One region of the Mesorhizobium sp. M0029 genome, then DNA from elsewhere that is predicted to be linked to it. Evidence: predicted binding sites of a transcription regulator. Region 1 holds the regulator's gene; the other holds the start of a gene.
The links. Region 1 encodes HrcA, which represses chaperone genes, less so after heat shock. Its sites were predicted from a motif close to GTTAGCACTCNCNNNNNGNGAGTGCTAAC; they were not measured.

Region 2: groES (co-chaperone GroES) is a predicted target of HrcA. The motif match lies at 1,224-1,252, and genes of this name have one in related genera.

What each region holds. Positions count from the first base shown of each region.
Region 1 is NZ_JAMYVF010000005.1:308,853-312,249, reverse strand. It holds gene rph (ribonuclease PH) at 151-867, opposite strand; gene hrcA (heat-inducible transcriptional repressor HrcA) at 1,023-2,108, shown strand; gene NKJ76_RS11980 (hypothetical protein) at 2,145-2,345, shown strand; gene NKJ76_RS11975 (PQQ-dependent sugar dehydrogenase) at 2,455-3,397, shown strand, end outside.
Region 2 is NZ_JAMYVF010000006.1:154,120-157,516, forward strand. It holds gene groL (chaperonin GroEL) at 1-802, opposite strand, end outside; gene groES (co-chaperone GroES) at 866-1,162, opposite strand; gene NKJ76_RS13030 (class I SAM-dependent methyltransferase) at 1,347-2,144, opposite strand; gene NKJ76_RS13035 (hypothetical protein) at 2,227-3,096, shown strand; gene NKJ76_RS13040 (TetR/AcrR family transcriptional regulator) at 3,093-3,397, opposite strand, start outside.

The DNA of each region.
Region 1 (3,397 bases):
GGGGGGAGATTGGCAGTTCCGCTGGCGGCGTCTCAACGTTGATGGTTGGCGAAAACGATAGCGACCTCTGATCTCCCCCCTTGCGGGGGAGATGGCCGGCAGGCCAGAGGGGGGTGTGAAGGATCGCCGACGTCATCACGTTAAATTCAATCAGGCCACAGCCATCTGCTGCAAGCTCACCAGCCGCTGAATGCCCTTCTTTGCCAGGCCCATCAGCTCCGCGAACTGCCCTTCCGAGAACGGCTCGCCCTCGGCGGTGCCCTGGATCTCGACGATGCCGCCCTTGCCGGTCATGACGAAATTGGCGTCGGTGCCGGCAGATGAATCCTCGATATAGTCGAGGTCGATGACCGGCTGGCCGTCATGGATGCCGCAGGAAATTGCCGCGACATGGTCCTTCAGTACCTTGGCAACACTGGCCATCTGCCGCGCTTCCATCCAGCGCAGGCAATCGTAGAGCGCCACCCAGCCGCCGGTGATCGAGGCCGTGCGGGTGCCGCCATCGGCCTGGATGACGTCGCAGTCGACGGTGATCTGCTGTTCGCCCAGTGCCTGCAGGTCGACAACGGCGCGCAAGGAGCGGCCGATCAGCCGCTGGATTTCCAGCGTGCGGCCGCCTTGCTTGCCGGCCGAGGCTTCACGGCGCATGCGCTCGCCGGTCGAACGCGGCAGCATGCCGTATTCCGCCGTCACCCAGCCCTTGCCGGAATTGCGCATCCAGCCTGGCACCTTTTCCTCCAGGCTTGCCGTGCACAACACATGCGTGTCGCCGAATTTCACCAGGCACGAGCCTTCGGCGTGTTTGGAGACGCCGCGCTCGAACGAGATGGCGCGCATTTCGTCGGCTTGGCGTTTAGAAGGGCGCATCGAGGCCTCTTTCTGTTCTTTTACGGTTGCGTCGGCGGCTTGTAGACGCATGCAGCCCATGGCGCAAAGGAAAAGGCCGGGCGATCTGGCACAGACGCTGGGTTGCGCGGGGGCGATGGAAGTCTATATCCTTGAGCCGGAGGTTTTTGGCTCGAATGACCAAGGCAGTCACCGAACCCAGTCTGCTGGCGCCCGCGCTGCAATCGCTCGACATGCGTTCGCGCGACATTTTCCGGCGCATCGTCGAATCCTATCTGAAGGACGGTGAGCCTGTGGGATCGCGCAGCCTGTCGCGCATCCTGCCGTCGTCGCTGTCGCCGGCCACCATCCGCAACGTGATGAGCGACCTCGAGCATCTCGGCCTGATCTATGCCCCGCACATCTCGGCCGGGCGCCTGCCGACCCAGACCGGCCTGCGCTTCTTCGTCGATGCCTTCATGGAGCTTGGCGATCTCTCCGACGAGGAACGCCGGGTCATCGAGGCGCAGGTGCGCGCCTCCGGCTCGGGCGCGACGCTGGAACACATGCTGACCGAGGCCAGCCAGATGCTGTCGGGCATGTCGCGCGGCGCCGGCCTAGTGCTCGCCACCAAGAACGAGGTGGCGCTGAAGCACATCGAGTTCATCCAGCTCGAGCCGACCAAGGCGCTGGCGGTGATGGTGTCGCAGAATGGCGATGTCGAGAACCGCGTCGTCGACCTGCCGGCCGGCATCACCGTCTCGCAGCTGCACGAGGCCTCCAACTTCCTCAACGCCCATATCAGGGGCCGCACGCTCGCCGAGGCGCGCATCGAGATCGCCCGCATCAAGGACGAGACCAGGGCAGCGCTGGACACGCTGTCGCAGGATCTGGTCGAGAAAGGCCTGGCGGTGTGGGCCGGCGCCGATAGCGGCCTGCCGGCGCGCCTTATCGTGCGCGGCCGCGCCAATTTGCTCGAAAACGTCACCGCCCAGGCCGATATCGAATTGCTGCGCCACCTGTTCGAGGATCTGGAGACGCAGGACGGGCTGATCCAGCTGCTCGACCTCGCCGAGGACGGCCCCGGCGTGCGGATCTTCATCGGCTCGGAAAACAAGCTGTTCTCGCTCTCCGGCTCGTCGCTGGTCGTGGCGCCTTACCGCGACAAGGACGCCCGCGTCGTCGGCGCGCTCGGCGTCATCGGCCCGACCAGGCTGAATTATGCCCGCATCGTGCCTATGGTCGACTACACTGCGCAATTGATTACCCGGATGTTAAGATAATTCGAAAGCCGGGATCACCGTAAAGGAGGGCGCAGAATGGCGCTTGAATCGTTCAAGGCCCAGATCAGCATGCTGCTCGAAGAAATGGTCAACCAGCCGGAGGACGAGCACGAAATCCAGGAGCAGCTGCGCGAAAAACTGCGCGAAATGCGCGCCATGGGCTTGCCGCTGCCGGAAGATCTCGTCGCATTGGAAAAGCGTCTCGACGACGATCTCGACGTCGAACAGGAAAGTTGAGCGGTTCTCTCGTCGAATCTGCGCGCGCGCACGCTTCTCTTTTGCGGCGGCCGCACAATATCTCCCTTGTGCATGACGCGCCGACCGGCGCGAGTTCGAGGAGAACAGCATGATCCGGATTGCCGGCTTGGCAGGCCTTGCCCTGCTTCTGGCCACCAGCGCCTTCGCCCAGCAGGCCGATCAACCGCTGCTGACCGGCAAAGACGCTTTCGGCGACTGGACGGCCGACAAGCCAGGTGTGCGCCGGCTGATCAAGCCGGATGATCTGCAAAAGCCCAACATCACCGAATCCGCCTCCAACAGCGCCGGCCTTGGCGATCGGCCCGAGGGCGCGAAGCCCGTCCTGCTGCCTGGGTTTTCGGCCGAACTGGTTGCTTCCGGCATTTCCAATCCGCGGGTCGTGCGCGTGGCGCCGAACGGCGACCTGTTCGTCGCCGACAGTGACGCCAACCAGATCCGCGTCTATCGGCTGGCCAAGGGTAGCGCGAAGCCGGCCGAAGAGGGCATTTTTGCCGACAATCTCAACCAGCCCTATGGCATCGCCTTCTACCCGCCTGGCGACAAGCCGCAATGGGTCTACGTCGCCAACAACGACAGCGTGGTCCGCTACGCCTATCGGGACGGCGACCTTAAAGCCTCCGTCGAACCGGAGACGATTGTCTCCGACATCCCTACCGGCGGCCACTGGACCCGCGATATCGCCTTCTCGCCGGACGGGAAGACGCTGTATCTCTCGGTCGGCTCCGGATCGAACGTCGCGGAGGGCATGCAGAAGGCACCGAAGGGCGGCCTTGACGCCTGGGCAAAATCACAGCCACTCGGCGCCACCTGGGGTTCCGAGGATGGCCGTGCCGACGTGCTGGCCTTCGGCCCCGACGGCAAGAATGGCCGCATCCTCGCTACCGGCCTGCGCAATTGTTCGGGCATGACCGTGCAGCCGGCGACCGGCGCGCTGTGGTGTGTCGTCAACGAGCGCGACGGTCTCGGCGACGATGTGCCGTTCGAATATGCCACCTCCGTCAAGGACGGCGCATTCTATGGCTGGCCCTGGT
Region 2 (3,397 bases), on a different contig from region 1:
GCAGCTTGTTGACGACCAGCGTGGCCAGAGCCTCGCCTTCGACGTCTTCCGAGATGATAAGAAGCGGCTTGGAGGTCTGCACGACGGCTTCGAGAACCGGCAGCATGGCCTGGAGGTTGGACAGCTTCTTCTCGTGCAGGAGGATGTAGACGTCCTCGAGCTCGGCAACCATCTTGTCGGCGTTGGTGACGAAGTAGGGCGAGAGATAGCCGCGGTCGAACTGCATGCCTTCGACGACTTCCAGCTCGGTCTCGGCGGTCTTGGCTTCCTCAACCGTGATGACGCCTTCATTGCCGACCTTCTGCATCGCTTCGGCGATCATGGCGCCGACCGACTCGTCGCCATTGGCCGAGATCGTGCCGACCTGGGCAACTTCCTCGGAGGTCTTGATCTTCTTGGCAGCCTTGCCGAGAGCCGCAACGACTTCGGTGACGGCCAGATCGATGCCGCGCTTCAGATCCATCGGGTTCATGCCGGCGGCAACGGCCTTGTGGCCTTCCTGGACGATCGACTGCGCCAGAACGGTCGCGGTCGTGGTGCCGTCGCCGGCGATGTCGTTGGTCTTCGAAGCAACTTCGCGGACCATCTGCGCGCCCATGTTTTCGAACTTGTCTTCAAGCTCGATTTCCTTGGCGACGGTGACGCCGTCCTTGGTGATGCGCGGTGCGCCGAACGACTTGTCGATGACGACGTTGCGGCCTTTGGGGCCGAGCGTGACCTTCACTGCGTCGGCGAGGATGTTGACGCCGCGCAGCATGCGCTCGCGGGCGTCGCGGGAGAATTTTACGTCTTTAGCAGCCATTTTTTAGCTCCTGGCAGGGGGCTTGCGATCAAGCCCGAATTTAGTTGACGGTGAGGCCGATGATCAGCCGATGATGCCCATAATGTCGGATTCCTTCATGATCAGAAGGTCTTCGCCATTGAGCTTGACTTCGGTGCCCGACCACTTGCCGAACAGGATGCGGTCGCCGGCCTTGACGTCCAGCGGGACCAGCTTGCCGGCTTCGTCGCGAGCGCCGGAGCCGACGGCGATGATCTCGCCTTCCTGCGGCTTTTCCTTTGCCGTATCCGGGATGATGATCCCGCCGGCGGTCTTGGATTCGGATTCGACCCGGCGTACGACCACGCGGTCATGAAGCGGGCGGAACTTCGACTTTGCCATTTTTTCTTCCTCGAATGAGAACGGTGAGAGCTGTTCCTCGATCCGGCGGTGCCGGATGTGCGTTAGCACTCACCTGGGGAGAGTGCTAACGTGCGCTGAAATAAGCGCGTGGCTTTCGAGAGTCAAGGCGAACGGTGAGCACAATTGTGCCAATTGGAGCCGTGCCGCGATCCGACGGCAGACCCTACCGGCGCCGCGGCGATTTAAGCACCAGAAGCGGACAGCGTTCAGCCAGCCCATAGGTCCCTGTCGGCGCGAGGCGGACACTGTCAAAAAACCGGCTCGCCTCTTCGACCAGCGTCGCCGCCGGGGCGAAACTGTAGACAGTCTGCGAATTCGCATAGACATCGATGGTGCCGATGACCGGCATCTCCCATCCGGTCGTCGCGGCAAGGGCCTCCCGGTCGGCAAACAGCGCATCGAAGGCGTCGAGGATCGCCCGCACCGGAATGGCGCGGTCGGGATCGCCGCCGGCACAAGCCATGGCAATGCGCCATTTGAGTTCGTGGAAGGTCGCGACACCACCGGACAGCGTCAGCGCCCGGACCTCCTGCAGATCGTCCGGCACCTGAGGGCTTGCATAGGCGCGCAATGCAGCCCGCCCATCGGACTTCAGCACACGCGCGATCTCGGCAAGCAGCGCCTGCCGTGCAACCGAGGAGTCCAGCGCCGACAGACAGCCGTCGCCGATCACCGCCCCGGCGCTTTCGTCGCCCAGCGGCAACTCCAGCCAGTTGCCGATCACCGCCTTGCGTGAGGCGGTATCGCCCGGCCAGATGCCCGATATCATGGCAGTGGACTCGTCGATCGCGAGCATGGTCCTTCCGAGGCCGGCAAGCTCCGGCGTGACCCCGAGCAGCACCACATCGACCGATTGCAGGCTAAGTTCGCGCTCATAGGCGGCGACAGCTTCCGGGGGCGGACACAGCGGCGACCCGAGAAGCCGCCAATGACGGCGAATTGCGTCCCAATGCTCAGTCATGCGGAACGGTTTGGGGAAAGGCTGGACATATTTCCTTCCAGGCTGTTGGTTGCCTTGCGAGTTACCTCATGCAGGATAGGCCATGGCCCGCATTGCCGTCATAACGCATGAATTTGACCGCTTCCAGAGCCGGCGGGGCCTCCTGCTGCGCCAGGACAGCCCCTACATGCTGTTCGACGTCCTGGCGGAGCTGAAACGGCGCGGTCACTCCGTGCAGATCATGCGTGGACCCTCGGCAAGTCATAACGCCGATATTGCCGTCCTGCATGTCGACGCGACAGTGACGCCATCGGACTATGTCGACTACGCGCGCGGATTTCCGATTTGTCTCAATCTTGGTGCAACCGACATTTCCAAGCGCCGCATCAGCGGTGCGATCCTCGAGGAGGGTGCCAACTGGAGCGGCCAGGTCATCGTCAAGAGCAACCTCAATCATTGGGGGACGCCCGAGGAGCAGCTCAACCGAAAATCCGTTCGCGCCGGCAAGGCAGTGCCTTTCCCGGGCGCGCAGACCTTCGACCGTTATCAGGTGCATGCCTCGCTGGCCGATGTGGCGCCGGAGATTTTCAGGCGTGCCGACCTGATCGTGGAAAAATTCATTCCCGAAATCGAGCCCGACGGGTTTGCGGCGCGGTTCTGGATATTCTGCGGCGATCGGGAGCGCTGCACCCGCTATGTCTCGCCGCAGCGCCTGGTCAAGGGCGACGACACCATCCGCCGGGAGCCGGTTGCGGTTCCCGACGAATTGCGCGCCTTGCGTCGGAAGCTGGGCTTCGACTATGGCAAATTCGACTTTGTCGTGCATGAGGGCAGGGCCGTGCTGCTCGATGCCAACAAGACCCCGGGTCGCGCCAGAAACCTGTCGAAGATCGTTGCCGCCGGCACCGCCAACCTGGCCGACGGCTTCGAAAACCTCATCCACCGGACCGGACGGGGTCGAATCGGCCGCTAGAGGAACAGCCCCAACTGCGTATGGATGATCGACCGGTAGTCCTCGATGGTGTGGCGGCTTTCCTTTTGGTCCTGGGTCAGCGCCATGCGCACGACGCCGCCGGCCAGTTGGAAGATCAGGAAAACCATACGGCCGAACTCATTGCGTCGCTCTGGCGCGAGAAAGGGGCCGACATGGTCGCAGAACATCGTCGCCTGGCGCCGGGTTTCGGCGATGTCGAGATTCTTCAGCGCCTTGTCGGCCTGGATGGCGTTTTGCAGGTCCTGAATGGCGGGGTCGCCGGCGACGCGCTCATAGTAGT